DNA from 2 places in the Desulfitobacterium sp. PCE1 genome. Region 2 is predicted to be linked to the other one. Evidence: riboswitches for the same ligand, from Rfam matches in the RefSeq annotation. Region 2 holds a riboswitch; the other holds the start of a gene.
The links. Region 2 has a riboswitch for nickel and cobalt ahead of DESPCE1_RS0109270 (cation diffusion facilitator family transporter). Riboswitches for the same ligand answer to the same signal wherever they lie in the genome.

Region 1 (8,019 bases), 1.2 Mb from region 2:
CGGCTTCCGGCGGCAATGCCCAACCCGACCATAAGGTTAATCCTACGCAAACAGTAGTCAATCTGGAAAGGGTTCATATGAATAGCCTTGCGACATCGCAATACCCCTATACTGTACAGGAGTTTGATGTTGGCACAGGCACCTATGTATCCCCTGCAGGCAAAAAGATGCCTTATCACCTCAATGGTATAATCGGTGTTCCTGAGGGCTCGGGACCCTTCCCTCTGGTGCTCATTACCCACGGCTCTCATTCAAATGATAACGAAAACCTTCGCTTTGACACAGGTTATCGCTATTTGGTTGAGGCCCTGGCCGAACAGGGTTTTGTAGTGGTATCCATGGATATGAGCAAAGCTTATACCTGGAAATATGGTGATAATGATGATCGCGAAAAATCCCAATATCTGGCGGCGGAGCATTTAAAGAGTTTGATGCAGGCAGAAAAGGGTGAGCCAAAGGGCTATCCTGTGGAGCTTGCTGGAAAAATTGACTTTGGCAAGATTGGCTTAATCGGACACTCCCGAGGTGGAGAAACTATTTTTGACATTGCCGAGGATATGCAAAACGAAGGAACGCCGGCCCGCGCACTGCTCTGCATTGCACCGACCTTCCTGTTTGCCGACCGTACCTGGCCGGACGCCCAAGTCGCTCTGATTATTCCCGAGTACGATGGAGATGTGATTGGACTGGACGGTTTTGCTCTGTACGACGTACTGGGTGAGAAGACACAAGGAGAGCACCTGGCGGTCTATCTCAAGGGAGCCAATCATAATTATTTTAACAGCAACATTCAGCGTAATGATGGGGGGATGCTGGCTTCAACCATGGATCTCTCGGATCAGCTGGCTCGAGAGGAGCAGGAAGCGTTCTTACAAGCATTTGCGGCAGATTTCTTTTACCTCACCCTGAAAAAGGAGGCATCACTTTTACCTCCTGATAAAGCTCAGCCCGAGACAATGTTCGGCAGGAAGGCCTCGGTGCTCTACAGAAACGCTCAGAGCAGGGTGTTGTTGGCGGCTGGGGATACAGCCGGCTATACCACAGAAAACCTTCAGGCAGAAACAAAGAAAGATGCCTGGTATTTTAAGCAAGACGAGCTATTGGTGGACACCATCACCTTCGGAGAGGGAGCGCAGCAATCCCGACAGCTTTTGAAGCTGGGTTGGGCGGACGCTCCCGGGGTTTTTCAACTAGCCCCATCAGTGACGGACTGGAAGGAATATGCCGCATTGGCTCTCGATCTTGTGGTTGATGCCGCGGATGAAAAGAATAGACATCAGGAATATCAGCGCTTTGCCGTACGCATCACCGACGCTCAGGGCAATAAGGCCAGAGTAAATCTACCCGATCAATTACAGACACTTATGAGAGCACAAGGGGAGCTTGATTTCACACCGGTTTTTGAAGAGAAAATTTACTTTTGGTCGGTTAAGACACCGCTGGCAAGCCTGATACTCCCCCTATCCTCTTTTGAGGGTGTAAATCTCGCTGAAGTTAAATCCTTAGATCTATTGTTTGAAGATACCCCCGCAGGCTCCCTCCTGATCGAATCGGTACGGCTACAGTAGTATCTCGTTTTACTTCACAGACCAGTTAGTGTGAAACTCATAGATTCTTGACAGTTAACAAAGTACTTATTGACAAAAAATCTATGGTTCCATATAATGAAATACAATCTCTTTGCACTGCATTACATTCCGGGATGGAATGAGAAATCAACAGTACAAACTGAGCAGGCGATGCCTTTTTGGCGTGGGGCCGGGCTGCTTTAACGAGCGGCAGCAGATGGATTATCGATACATCTGTGGGACAGTAGTTGTTCCGCAGGTGTTTTTTTATACCCTGATGGAACAACCAACTTTTGAAGATGGAGTGCCATAAGAGAAATCTTACACGTCGAAAGGCGAAATGGAGGATTCTTTTATGACAAACAGGCTCATAAGTATGGCGGGACTCACCGCCGACAAAGCCAAGGAGCTTCAGGAGCAATTCGGTAAAAACGAGTTTACCCCACCAAGGAAGGAGAGCTTTCTCAGAAAGACGCTTCATATCGATGTTTTTGCTGCTGCTGGTGGCGGCAGCCATCTACTTTGTGCTGGGCGAGCCAAGGGACGGCATGATCATGCTTATCTTCGTGGTGGGCATGATCAGCATCAACGTGATTCAGGAATGGAAAACTGACAAAACACTGAACGCCATGAAAGAACTATCCGCACCGCATGTTACGGTCATCCGGGACGGAAAGGAACAGACCGTTGTCAGCGCCGACCTCGTTCCCGGGGATCTCATGATGATTTGCGAAGGGGTGAAGATTCCTGCAGACGGCGTGGTGGTCAAATGTGCCGACCTGTGCGTGGATGAATCTTCCCTCACCGGCGAGGCCGAGGGTGTGTGGAAAGTGACGGGGGAAAATGCGGAACCTTCAGTCGATTACTGGAGGAAAGACTACTGCTACGCCGGCACTCTGGTCATCCAGGGCACGGCCATTGTGCGGGTGGAAAAGATTGGCGCATCCACGGAATACGGTAAAATTGGCAAAAAAGCATTCCCTTGTGCGCAAGCTCCCCAGCGTGGAGACGCTGGGCGTGGTATCGGTACTATGTGTGGATAAGACCGGTACCATTACTATGAACCAGATGACCGTTCAGGATATTTGGGTCGCTTTCGGAGACGAACAGAATCTGGTGGAGATCATGGGACTGGGCTGCGAGACCGATACCTATGATCCCATGGAGAAGGCGATGCTTGCCTATTGCGAGGCTCACGGTATATCCCGGGAGCACCTCTTTGAAGAAAGCGGCTTTCTTACAGAGTATGCCTTTACCAACGAACTGAAAATGATGGGTCATGTCTGGCGACATGACGGCGAAATCCTGATTGCCGCCAAGGGCAGTCCTGAGCGCATCTTTACTGTTTGCGATCTGACCGATGAACAGCGTGGGGAGGCGGAACGCAGAAATCTGGAGCTTTCCGGCCAGGGCCTGAGAGTTATCGCCATCGCTACGGCCAAGCTGGCTGGCGAAGCAGCGATTCCGGCTTCCATTACCGACTGCCGCCTGACCCTGCTGGGGCTGGTGGGCCTTGCTGATCCGCCGCGTGAGGGAGTGAAGGAGGACATCGCCGTCTGTAACCGGGCAGGCATCCGTGTAGTAATGATTACTGGGGACAACGGTATCACCGCCTCGGCTATCGCTAAAAAATCGGTTGGCCTCACGGCGACGACATCATCACCGGCGATAGGCTTAACGCCATGAGCGACGAGGAGCTGCGGGAGGCCGTCAAGACTTCTTCCATCTTCTCCCGCGTTGTGCCAGAACACAAAATGCGTATCGTCAAGGCATTCAAGGAAAACGGTGAAATCGTGGCCATGACCGGCGACGGCGTCAACGATGCGCCCGCCCTCAAGCACGCCGATATTGGTATCGCCATGGGCAAGCGGGGCAGCCAAGTGAGCCGCGAGGCCGCCGACCTTATCCTGCTTGACGATAACTTCACCACTATTGTAGAGACCGTGAAGGACGGGCGCCGCATCTATGACAATATCCGCAAAGCGGTGGGTTACGTCTTTACCATCCATATTCCGATTGCCCTCGCATCCCTACTGGCCCCATTCCTCGGTATCGCCCCTGCTGCGCTATTACTCCTGCCGTTCCATGTGGTACTGCTGGAAGTTCTCATTGATCCCACCTGCTCCATCGTACTGGAGCGCCAGCCTGCCGAAACCGATATCATGGAACGCCGCCCCCGCGACCCGAAAGCCAAGCTGCTCACCGGCGGTTTGCTGGGCAAAAGCGTACTGCAAGGCTTGGCCGTGTTCGCAGCCTCATTTGGTGCATATCTCACGGTGCTGGCGGGCAACCCCGACAATGCTCCCGCGGCCCGCTCCATGGGGCTTGCCATTGTCATGCTGGCGAATTTGTTCTTGGTACAGGTTAACAGCTCTGACCACGACTTCGCATTCCAGTCTCTCCGCCGCCTTGCCAAAGACGGAGTGATGTGGGCGGTCAACATCGGCACACTGGTGTTGCTGGGCCTTATCCTGTACACGCCGCTCTCCGGTATTTTAAAGCTTGTTGCGCTGCCCATGCCCTCGCTGCTGACTGCTTTGGGTCTGGCCGCTGTGTCGGTGCTGTGGTACGAGCTGGTAAAGCTGGTGAGCAAACTAACCAAACGGGGGAATATTCCCCATAATACAGAAGGAGCTCAGCCGACTTAAGTCAGGTTATACCAAAGGATGATTCGAAATCACTCATGCAGGTTTGAATCCTGCCCTCTCCGGCAACAAGAAAAGGCATAATTTCTCCTAAAGGGGAATTATGCCTTTTTTATTATAGGCTGATGCTCCTGGTCACCGGCCAGGCAGATTCGGCTTAGGATATACCCTTTTTCGACTGAAGGTTTCCGTAATAACACCGGAGAAAATCAACCCAAAGGCAATGGAGCCGGCGATGAGAAGGGTGATGGTGCCTAAACGGACTCCTTCCGTATAATTGTTTTCAATAAATTGCCGGATGGTATCATAGGCCATCCCTCCGGGAACCAGAGGAATGATGCCGGAGATGCTAAAGACCGTAACCGGCATTTTGTACCGTCGCGCAAGGATTTGACTGACGGTAGCGACACTGAAGGCGGCAAACAAAGTGGCGGTGATGATATTTATTTTCATATTCACCGTAAGGGTTACAAAGATAGCCCAGCCCAGCATCCCCACGAGGCCGCCGGTGAGGAGACTTTTACGAGGAACATTAAACAATACTCCAAAAGCCATGGTGGCAAAAAAACTTGCATAAAGTGCGGTCCAATTCATCAATGCGACTCCTTCCTATAACAAGGTAAAAGGGACAGGCTTATTGTCCCCCATTTTCCTACATTAGCACAGCTAAAACCACCGCTACTCCAGTACCGATGGCAAAGGCTGTTAAGAAAGCTTCAGTTCCACGGGCAAGTCCTGCGACAAGGTCCCCGGCCATCAGATCACGGACAGCATTCGTGATGATCACACCGGGCACTAAAGGCATGACCGATCCAATAATGACTTTGTCGATCTGAATATCAATACCGAGATAATAGAAAAAATAAGCAATAAAGCCGATGGTAAAGGCAGCAAAGATTTCGGAGAAGAACTTTACTGCAATGCGGCGATTGGATTTGGCATAGAGTAAAAACCCCAATCCACCAGCCGCCACCGAGGGCAAGAAGTCAATCATGGTTCCTCCGAAGGCCAGACTGAAAAAGCCGCTGGCCAGAGCCGCCGCGATGAGCTGCAGCCAGAAGGGGTAAAGAAAGCCGGATTTTTCGATAGTTAAAAGAGCGTCATAGGCCTGCTGAATGGTAAGCTCCTTCTCGCTTAATTTGCGGGAGATTTCATTGACACTGACGATTTTATTCAAATCAATTTGACGCTCATAGATTCTCAGAAACTTAGTCTGCTCCTGATCCCTCTCCTGGCCCTGAAGGGATAAGAAAATTCCTGTGGGTGTAACATAGCTATGAGCTTCAGGAACCGCACAAGTGCGGGCAATACGGTTCATCGTATCTTCGATCCGATAGATCTCCGCCCCGCTTTGCAGCATGATTTTACCGGCCAGAAGGCAGACCTCCATGATTTCCCCAATGGTTGAGTTCACTTGATTTCCTCCTATGTAGAAGCGGCGAATTCATGTTGAACCATGGATTAGCTGCTCTATGAATTCCATACACTTTGGATTAAGGAATTTATTCCATACAATGATAGCACAAATTCAGGAGAACCTACAAAATAGAATAGTGATTAATCAGTAAGTATAAAAATGAACAACTTAGTGAAGGTGAGCGTAAGTGGTAAAAGAGTGCCTAAAAAGAAAATAAAATATTTAAAAAAGTAATTGAATCATTATACATATAAATGTATAATTATTAAAATGATAATGAGGAGGTATCGGTGTGAAAGTAGGAATTATCGGAGCCACAGGGTATACAGGTCAAGAGCTGGCGCGTTTACTCCAAAATCACCCTGAAATAGAATTAGCATACTTAGGCTCCTCCAGTAATAGCGGAGCAGTCTATGAGGAAATGTTCCCACAGTTTTCAGGGTTAAGGTCTAGTCAAGGTATGGGGTCAGGGTTAGGAACAGGGAAGCTGGATAATGAGCAGGTGCCGGACTTGGACGTTTTGTTCTGCGCCCTTCCTCATGGACTTACAGCAGACCGAACTGCCCAATGGCTGAACCGAGGCATTAAAGTCATCGATTTGGGAGCAGATTTTCGCCTCAAGGATGCAACAGTTTATGAAAATTGGTATAAAGCAAAGCATCCTGCTAAAGAGCTGATTCCTGGAGCAGTCTATGGTCTTCCGGAATTGTATCGGGATAAAATTGTGGGAAAAGCCCTCATAGCCAACCCCGGCTGCTATCCCACAGCCACCCTCTTAGCTTTGGCTCCACTACTCCAAAAAGGGCTGCTGCAGAAAGATGGGCTGATTATCGATGCCAAATCCGGAGTTTCCGGAGCGGGACGTGGTGTTACTTTGGGAAACCATTTCAGTGAAGTCAATGAGAATTTTAAAGCCTACGGAGTAGCCAGCCATCGCCACACACCGGAGATTGAGCAGCAATTAACGGAGGCAGCAGGGTCAGAACTCCTGGTTAATTTTACCCCTCATCTTGTGCCTATGATTCGGGGAATCCTTGCCACCATCTATGCCCAGGTTACACCCGGCGTCACAGAGGCCGACCTTAAAGCCTGCTGGCAGGAGCAGTATGAGGGAGAGGAGTTTGTGCATATTCTTCCGGAGGGAATCTGGCCACAAACAAAATTCGCTTCAGGAAGCAATCACAGTTTTCTCCAGCTTAAAGTGGATTCACGGACCGGGCGGGCTATCCTGATCTCCGCACTGGATAATTTGGTCAAAGGAGCCTCTGGGCAGGCCATTCAAAATATGAATCTGATCTGTGGACTGCCGGAGGATATGGGGCTTAAAATGAGAGGACTTTGGCCATAAATAAGTTCATTCATTCAGTTTGGACCTATTAAATAATAAAGGTAGTGAGTTAAATGGATAAAACAACTCAAAGTACAGAAAGCATATGCGAATCCCAACCCAAGTGGTCCTGGATTCAGGGAGGGATTGCCGCTCCTCAGGGATTCCGGGCAGCGGGAGTCAAGGCGGGGGTTAAATATCCGGATAAATACGATGTGGCCTTGGTTTATTCCGAGGTGCCGGCTCAAGCTGCGGGAGTGTTTACCCGCAATAAGGTGAAAGCTCATCCCTTGCTTCTGACCAAGAAACATTTGGAGAATGGCGTGGCTCAGGCTATGGTGGCTAACAGCGGTAACGCCAATGCCTGTGTGGGAAAACCGGGAGATGAGGCCGCCTGGGCTATGGCTGTGAAGACTGCAGAAGTACTGGGAATTGCCGCCGAAGATGTGCTTGTGGCTTCCACCGGGGTCATCGGTGTGGAATTGCCTGTAGAGCGTGTTACCAAAGGGATCGGGGCGGCTTCTCTGGAGATCTCAAAGAAAATCTCCCTAGAGGAAGTGCTGCAGAATTCCCATCAGGCAGCGTTGGCCATTATGACCACCGACACCGTAGTTAAAGAGGCAGCTTGTGAATTGCTCACAGAGAATGGAAAAGTCCGCCTGGGAGCTATGGCTAAAGGCTCCGGAATGATCCATCCCAATATGGGTACTATGCTGGGCTTTATCACCACGGATGCCACAATTCCTGCCCCCGATCTGCAGGAACTCTTAAGTGAAGCGGTAGAAGAAAGTTTTAATATGGTGACAGTGGATGGGGATACCAGCACCAACGATATGGTATTGGTTCTTGCCAACGGAAAGTCGGGGATCACCTTAAATTCCGGAGAGTGGGCGGAGTTTCGCCGGATGTTTTTGGCCGTATGCAAGAAGCTGGCTCAGGACATCGCCCGGGATGGGGAAGGAGCGACCAAATTTCTGGAAGTCCAGGCTTTTGGGGCAGCTACAGTGGAGGATGCCCGTAAGATCGCTAAAAGCATTTGCGGCTCCAGTTTGGTCAAGACAG
Region 2 (8,019 bases):
TGGTCATCCCATCGTTGGTCTGCAACGTCGCACCGCCTGAATGATAAATGATCCGAATATCGATATCTCTTTCTTCACCAGGTTTGTATTGGTCGGCTGAAGTGAAGTCCCCGCTTCCGGTGAAGTTGTATTTGCCGTTGAGGATCGCGTCCCAGACCTGACCTGCATTAATACAGTCATCTACGGGGTTAGGGATTCCCGGCAGGCCGTTGGAACCGGCACACACCAGAGCCGGGCCGCCATTGCCGGATGTGGCATGCATGGTACTGCCGGTCATATGTCCGGATTTGCCCATATGACCGGTCATGGCTCCGATGGTCATAATCAATTGAGGCAAGTTATCCGAGTTTCTGGTTCTTCCGGAAGCCATCCCGCAGATGAAGGCTACCTTTTTATCTTTTCTGAACTCCAGCGCTAATTTCTCGATCTGGTCTTCAGCCACTCCACAAATTTCACTGGCCCATTCCGGTGTTTTAGGGACACCGTCGTAAGTTCCGAGCACATGGTCTTTGAAATTGCCTTTAGGATCTTCACCTTCCGGCATATGCTCAGCATCAAAGCCAATAGCACACTTATTTAAAAACTCCCAATCAATCAAAGGATTAAGGGTCGGGTGATCTTTGGTAATGAGGACATAGGCAATGGCTAACAGCAAGGCTGCGTCCGTACTTGGTCGGACCGGTACCCACTGTGCACCCAACATAGAATAGGTAGCATTGAAAAAGGGGTCAATCCCGATAAATTTCGCTCCGGCTTTCTTGGCTTGCCTATAGTGCCAACTGGAACTTCCCATCGCGCTCCAGGCCGGATTCATGCTGAGCATGATAATGGTCTCACAGTTCCGCAGATCAAAACGATCATTCACCGTCTGATCCCATACCCCTAATTGCATAAAACCAACGGTTTTAGGAGTCATGGCCCAACTGCCGAAAGAGTTGGTATTCCAGTATTCGCAATATCCCCCATACAATCCCAAGGTTCTTGAGATATCCGTAATTCGGCTGCTCCATCCTCCGATATGCAGAATCGAACGGTTGCCATAGTCTTTTTTCACCCGATTCAATTCATCGGCAATATAAGCCAAGGCTTCATCCCAGCTGATCCGCTCCCATTCATCCTGACCGCGCAGGGATTTATCTCCTCCGCCGGGCTGCCAATGTTTGCGTTTCATGGGGTATTTCAACCGATCCGCGCCAAAGACCTGCTGGCGTTGAGAGCGTCCTCTCAAACAACCTCTCTGTTGTGGGTAGTCTGGGGAATCTTCATGGGTATCATCTGTTTTCTGGCGAATGACTACTCCATCCACCACCAGTGCTTTGTTCAAACATCGTCCACCGCAGTTATGCCAGCAGGCTGCCGAGATCCATTCTCCTTGCTCCTCTCCCACCGCATTAACCTTTCCTCCCGCCGGTGCTAAGACACTCCCGCAACCGGTCAGAGCCAAGCCGGCAGTACCTGCCGCAGTTGCTTTTAAGAAACTCCTGCGGCTTATGGTTTTATCCGTTACTTTTTTAAGAAAACTTGACATAGTACCTTGAACCTCCCTTTTAAATCAGCGTTCCATCATGCCTGAGCGAAATTCCATGCCTCTTCGCAATAAAAAAGGAACATACTTCCTCTTATTTGACGAGAGCCGCTCCCGAATCTATAATCAGTATAGCTTGCCGCCCATTTTGGTCATATGTTCACAAGTACAAAAAAGCCACGCTTTTTTTATTCCGGGATACAGATTAAAGGACTTTACAATAATTCCTTATAGGATCAAAATTAATCTATAATACCATTCTACCCTAACTTTTAAGAGTCGCCTAGAATGAACCCCTGAGCTTTTCCTTGGTAAATCGTGAGAAAGGTGGTCTATATGAACAAGCAATTTTCCGTTCCGGATTATATGCAAGAATTGGTTATGGCTTCAGGACAGGGGTTAGATCTTCTGACCCATACTTTAGCTAAGGTCATTAATCGGCCTGTACTGGTTTCAACCTCTGCTTATAAACTGGTTGCCTCCTCTTCTCACTATGATTGCGAATTCTTTCAAGTTGAACTGGATGACCCTCGGATCCATGACGAAAGCCTTTTTCTCTGTTATATCTCTGCGGGTACTTTTAAGGTACGTGCCATAGGTCGTGCTATTGCTCCCCTTGGCCGTGTCATTGGGTATATTTTCATTCTTAGTAATGAAGATAATCCGGATCGAGAAGCCTTTCAACCCCTGTTGGATTATACATCATCACTCTATGCCGTCCACCTCCAGAGCCGGTTAGAGCTTAAGCAGGAGCAAAGCAAGTTTAAAAATGCCTTTCTCTATGATCTGCTCTACGGAAACCTTAAACGCAGTGAAGATATCATTGCTACCGGCGAAATGTGGGGCTGGAATTTCAGTCGCCCCCATACGGTTATGGTTTTTCTCCTTCCTGATCCGGAGCATCATAATCCGGGGCATCATCTTATGGATTTTCTCTCCCGCATCATAGAACAAATTTTCATCGATAACTATTATAAAAACCCGGCACTCATCCTCCGTCAAAATGAACTGGTGATCCTCGTTCCCCTGCAGGCGGATAAACCTGCTTTACAAAAGGAAGAAATACTTGGTTTTGCTGAAAAAACTTTTTCTCAAATCAGAACCACGGAATTAAATAATCTGGTAACCTGTGGAGTAGGACAGGTTTATTCCGAATCCACCGATCTTTTTCGCAGTTATCAGGAAGCTAAAGTGGCTTTTGAAATGGGAAAGCTATTAGAAATACCTGTTCCCTTCTTCAGTGAACTCGGCTTGGAACGAATCCTGTATAAACATGATCTCCAGGACTTAAAAGAATACTATGTCCATGTTCTGGGGGAATTGCACAAACAAGATGATCCGGAAAGTTCCCTTATAGCCCTCCTGGAGAGCTTTGCCGAGAACCAATTTGACGTGAACAAAACCGCCAAAGCGATCTTCATGCACCCTAATACCTTGCGCTACCGCTTGAATAAAATTGAAAACATCTTAGGTAAGCCTTTGACGGATAACCATACCCGCCTGGATATTATGGCAGCTCTTAAAATTAAACGGCTTCACACTATTGAAAAATTATTGGCTTGACAGGAAACCGCCCTGCTGACCGAAAATCAGCAGGGCGGGCTCACTGTCCATCCTTTCCTGGCTCAAAATGGATGTTGACATTTGTATTCCTCAAAGCCAATTCCAGCTCCCGTTCCATTTCATCGCTCATTTCATGGGTTTCGCGAATGGTCAGACCCTCACTAACCGTAAGATGGCAGTCAATATATTTGATGTTGCCGGATTTTCTGGTACGCAAGTTATGATAATCCAATATTTTGCCATGATAGCTATCCATAATAGTCTTGATCTTCATTTCGTCCTCATCCGACAATTTTGTGTCCAGAAGCGGTTCGAAGGCATTTTTGCAAAGCACAAAGGCTTCCTTTATGATCAGCAGTGCCACCAATATGGCCGCAATCGGGTCAAGTATGTTGATTTTCGTAATCCAGATCAACAGAAGGCCAACCGCGACGCCAAGAGAGGTATACACATCTGTTTTCAGGTGCAGGGCATCTGCCTCCAGCGCTATGGAATCCTCTTCTTTGGCCACCTTGTAGAGAATCCTGGAAACCAGGGTGTTCACAACACCGGAAAACAGCATGACCGCTATAGCCACCCATGTTTGAGAAATTTCCACGGGGTGTTGTATCTTTTTTATGGCCTCAGCTATGATAAGGCAGGCTGCCACAAAAATCAGCAGGCCCTCCAGAACACCTGAAACATTTTCAATTTTCCCGTGACCGTAGGGATGCTTCCGATCAGCAGGCTTTGACGACATCCTCACCGAGAAAAATGCAATGATAGAAGCGATGAGATCCATACCGGAATGTATGGCTTCGGAAATAATACTGATGGATCCGCTTAGCAAACCTGCTGTAACCTTGAGAATGATCAGCACCGAATTCGATACGATGGATAATGCGGCAACCTTTACTTTCCTATTTGCGGTATTCAAGATACCCCTCCTCTTTTTTGGTAAAAAAATACCTGTGGCACAATAATTTTTTCCAATTATAGTCCCACAGGTATTCTTCCTGCTGCCGGTTTCCCAGCCCAGCCCCACCGGCTTTTATACCGATCGCCTGCTCTATTATATTTGTATTTAATTTAATATGTTACTAGTTTAAGGTCCGCCAGCGAATTTGTCAATACCCGGTAAGCATATCTGTAGCTCTTCTATCCTTTTTCTTATGTGGTTAAATGTACTTTATTTTTAGTATCACGTCTTCCGATTTTGCACCATAATTTCTATAGAGCCCACGCTTGCTTCAAAAGGCGGATTCCCTCTTGTATCTGCCCCTCATTCAGCAGGCTGTACCCTGCAAAAAGCATATTGGGGGGGCAGGCTTCTGAAACACTCCAGAACGGGGTTACCGGGTATACCCTGACTCCTGCTTTCTTTGCGGTCAGGATTAACCGGTCGGCATGCACTCCATCCGAAAACTCCAACAAAAAATGCAACCCTGCACCTTGCCCGTGCAGCACGATTTTTGGCCCGAATTGTTTCGACAGCTGCTGGACAAAAACGTCATGCCGTTTTCGATAGACTGCACACATCCGACGCACATGCCGGGTATAATCGCCTGAGCGAAGAAATCTTGCCAGCACTTCCTGTGTCAGCCAAGTAACGGGGCTGCTGTAAGAAGAAAACATCTGATGGTAGGCCCCAAGTAAATGTTTGGGGACTACCATGTAATTGATGCGCAATGATGGAGAAAGAGATTTGGAAAAGGTGCCGATATAAATAACACGGTCATTGCCATCGATGGACTGCAGGGATGGTACCGGATTTGCATCGTACCTGTATTCGCTGTCATAATCGTCTTCAATGATATAAGCATTTTCTTCCGCTGCCCATTCCAGCAATTCCCGTCGTTTGGAAATCGGCAGGACGGTTCCATAAGGAAACTGATGGGACGGTGTTACATAAACAGCAGGGAGAGGTTCCCCTGTTTATCCTGATATTGGGTCATATGAGATGACGATTGGAGTAACGCCAGCACCCCCAGCAGATGCTTTTTCCAGGCAGCTTTGGGAAAGCACTCATCAGGGAAGCTTCCGTATTGAAAATCACAGGGAAGCTTTCCATCTTCTTTCTTGTGAACCGAATTATCTGACACCCCAGAAGACAAATGTTGAAATTCACCGCTCCTTTTAGAATCTCTAATGCTTTCTATGGCAAAACCCGCACCTTTTCAAGGGCAGATATACCCCTCCACCGGTTTTAGGACTTTACGAACTATAGTTCCATAGAGATATGGCTTAGAAAAAGTCGGTGCATCTTGATTCATTTTGGCTAAGGGTGCATTTATTCGTGGTGTAAAAAGTGTCTGCCAAGATATACCCTCTTTTTGTGCCTGTACTCGTACTATATTCGATAAACACGAAACCCGATACATTGGGAATAAGCACAGTAATATTCTCATCAGCCGAAACAGAACCCATTGTAGTGTAATCTTTTCCTGGTCCACCATAAACGGGTTGGCCTGAAGTCATTCTGCCTAAAACGCCCGAACTAAAAGCCTTGGAGCAGGGGCTGTCGGGTTTCCTCCAGGAAGGTATGCCCTCTTTCGTTTAGTCCCTGAAGGATATTCAATAAATTTCCAGCCATATTCCTCCCATAAGACATCATAAGGATCCGTATCATCCGGATAGCCAACATAAGCATAGGCTTTATTCCCAGGGCCACCATATAGGTTTGTAGGCATTCAATCGCCTTCTTTCTTTAGTGAGTTTTTCAGGGCAAGTTGATAAGCAATAAAAAAGGGACCGAAGAAACTCGTGGTTTCATCCATCCCCTTATCACTATGTGCCAAGTATTTTTATAGAATCAATTTTGTCATTTCAATCAGATATGTATTTACAACCAATAGGTTCCCCTGTTACGGCATCAACATAAATGCATAAAAAGCTGCTTACGTCTCCAACATCTTGAAACCATACATTATATTTAAGAATGCCTTTAAGATCCAGCTTATTTTCAAAATCATCTAAAGCAGTGACATACGTTGGATTGTCATTTGTTAATTCAGTACTACGGCATTTGATATTCTCCGGCTCAGCATTCTGCCAGTAGGGTATAGTATTTTTTGCCTTCTTCGCCGCTTCAAAAGCTATTTTTTCCGCCTTCGCTGCCGTAATCTTAGCAAGAGATTCAAGGCCACTATCCGGTTTGCTATAGTTTTCATTCTCCACCGGTTTATATCCGCATTCGCCAATGACATCTCCAGTTATTGCATCAAGATAAACATATAAGAAACTACTCTTATCACCGATATCCTGAAACATAACTGAATACATTTCATCTATATCTGGTTTCTGTTTCTTATTATAATTATCTAAAGAGAATAATTGATCGGGTATCTCAGTTATTAAACTAGTGCCACGACGCATGATTTGTTCACCTTTCCAGCCCGGTACAGTAACCTTTGCTTTTACTGCAGCTTCATAGGCGATTTTTTCCGCTTCCATTTTTGATATTTTATCTAGTTTACCAGTTATTTCAGTGTCTTGGCTGTTTTCAATTCTATCAAACATACCATTATTGGTTATATTTGCGCCATCCGTCACTGTTGGCTGGCAACCTAATACTATTAAAGGCTGAAAAAAAATTGAAAAACCTACTAGAAGCTAAATTTATCCCTCCGATTGATGCAATACTTTTGTCTTTAGCATTTTCTCTATTGAAAAGGTAAAATAATTACCATGAATTTGCAAGATAAATATTGGAGCCCAAAGTAACAGTACGGAAGTTTGACTGTCTCGCTTTTTACGCACCATAAAAGTATTAGAAAGAACGACCCGAAGGTCGTTCCCTATGCCAATTAGCAAATTAATAGTTGCGCAGTTGAACGTAATACATGGCTTCATTACCTTGAGCCCAATTCGTATTAACATAACACTTTCTCGAAACGAATGAGGCATCATATCCTAAACTTGGGTAATAATAGCCACGAATCTGAACCATACTCCCTTGATCGAACGCACAAAGTGCAGTCGCATAGTTACTGTCATAGGGGTCACCCTCTGCGACAAGTGCAACTCCTTTTGGAATATCCGGGCCAGCAGTCGAGGTTCTTGAGATGTTTGCCCAAGCCGTCAATGCAACCCTTGTAATCGCTTTCGTGTCCTGATTCCTTACTACACGCATATCTGCGTCCCATACCCAACCTTCAATCATTCCTGATCCGATCTTTCCTGCGATACCTTGTCGGAAGTTATTATAAGGTGACCTCGCTGTAACAATCGCTTCGTTTACTGCCATATTCATTAAAACTGTGTTTAATAAATTAGGGCCATTACGCATAGGCGTAGGGACCATAATTCGTTGAACATGAAGGCCTTCGTAGGAACTTAAACTCATCTTTATTACCCCCTTCTGATTTAATCTATGAAGGCGGCCAAAGTTGTCCCTGTTTTTAGGACAAAATTATTATACAGCTGTATATTCAACACCTTAGAAGAGCAACTTTATTTCATAAAAGAAGCCAATGCACTAAGCCCTGGATACAGCATGATGAATTTTTATTCAAGGATGCGTTGTGGTTAGCTTAGCGTTTTTGGCATCTAAGGTGATAAGTTTACCATCACGCCGAACGACAACATTGTCTATATATTCCTCATCAATACTAATGTCTTTGTATTGAATAATTCGTTCTTCATGATAATTACCGTTTTCATAATTAAGGGTTACACCCGTCCCTTTTGAACCTGCCATATCGTAAACTTTGCCTGTGCTTCCCGTTACACTGACAATCTCATCCCGATCACGGACCAATGTATTGTCAGTTTCGCCGTTACTGCGGGCGATAACATGGACATCCAAGGCTTTTAATCCTTCTGGGCGGAATCCTTCATGGAAAGTTATTTCATAAACGAATATCCTTGGAGGATTTTTGATACTGGGGTGATAATTGCCATCGTTCGGGTCGAATTCATAACTATCATCGGTTGGCGTAACATCATCAGGG

Region 1: it holds a riboswitch for nickel and cobalt, as region 2 does, so the genes downstream of both, DESPCE1_RS21700 (cation-translocating P-type ATPase) here and DESPCE1_RS0109270 (cation diffusion facilitator family transporter) in region 2, are expected to answer to the same signal.

The regions. Positions count from the first base shown of each region.
Region 1 is NZ_KB913023.1:617,077-625,095, forward strand. Features, by position in the region: gene DESPCE1_RS0103090 (hypothetical protein) at 1-1,568, shown strand, start outside; NiCo riboswitch at 1,719-1,815, shown strand; partial or broken gene DESPCE1_RS21700 (cation-translocating P-type ATPase) at 1,924-4,216, shown strand; gene DESPCE1_RS0103100 (threonine/serine exporter family protein) at 4,349-4,807, opposite strand; gene DESPCE1_RS0103105 (threonine/serine exporter family protein) at 4,866-5,627, opposite strand; gene argC (N-acetyl-gamma-glutamyl-phosphate reductase) at 5,923-6,978, shown strand; gene argJ (bifunctional glutamate N-acetyltransferase/amino-acid acetyltransferase ArgJ) at 7,032-8,019, shown strand, end outside.
Region 2 is NZ_KB913023.1:1,859,443-1,867,461, reverse strand. Features, by position in the region: gene DESPCE1_RS0109280 (molybdopterin-dependent oxidoreductase) at 1-1,528, opposite strand, end outside; gene DESPCE1_RS0109275 (CdaR family transcriptional regulator) at 1,862-3,088, shown strand; gene DESPCE1_RS0109270 (cation diffusion facilitator family transporter) at 3,129-4,004, opposite strand; NiCo riboswitch at 4,062-4,149, opposite strand; gene DESPCE1_RS23735 (PLP-dependent aminotransferase family protein) at 4,298-4,915, opposite strand; gene DESPCE1_RS0109260 (hypothetical protein) at 5,551-5,757, opposite strand; gene DESPCE1_RS0109255 (hypothetical protein) at 5,894-6,619, opposite strand; gene DESPCE1_RS0109250 (hypothetical protein) at 6,882-7,412, opposite strand; gene DESPCE1_RS0109245 (hypothetical protein) at 7,578-8,019, opposite strand, start outside.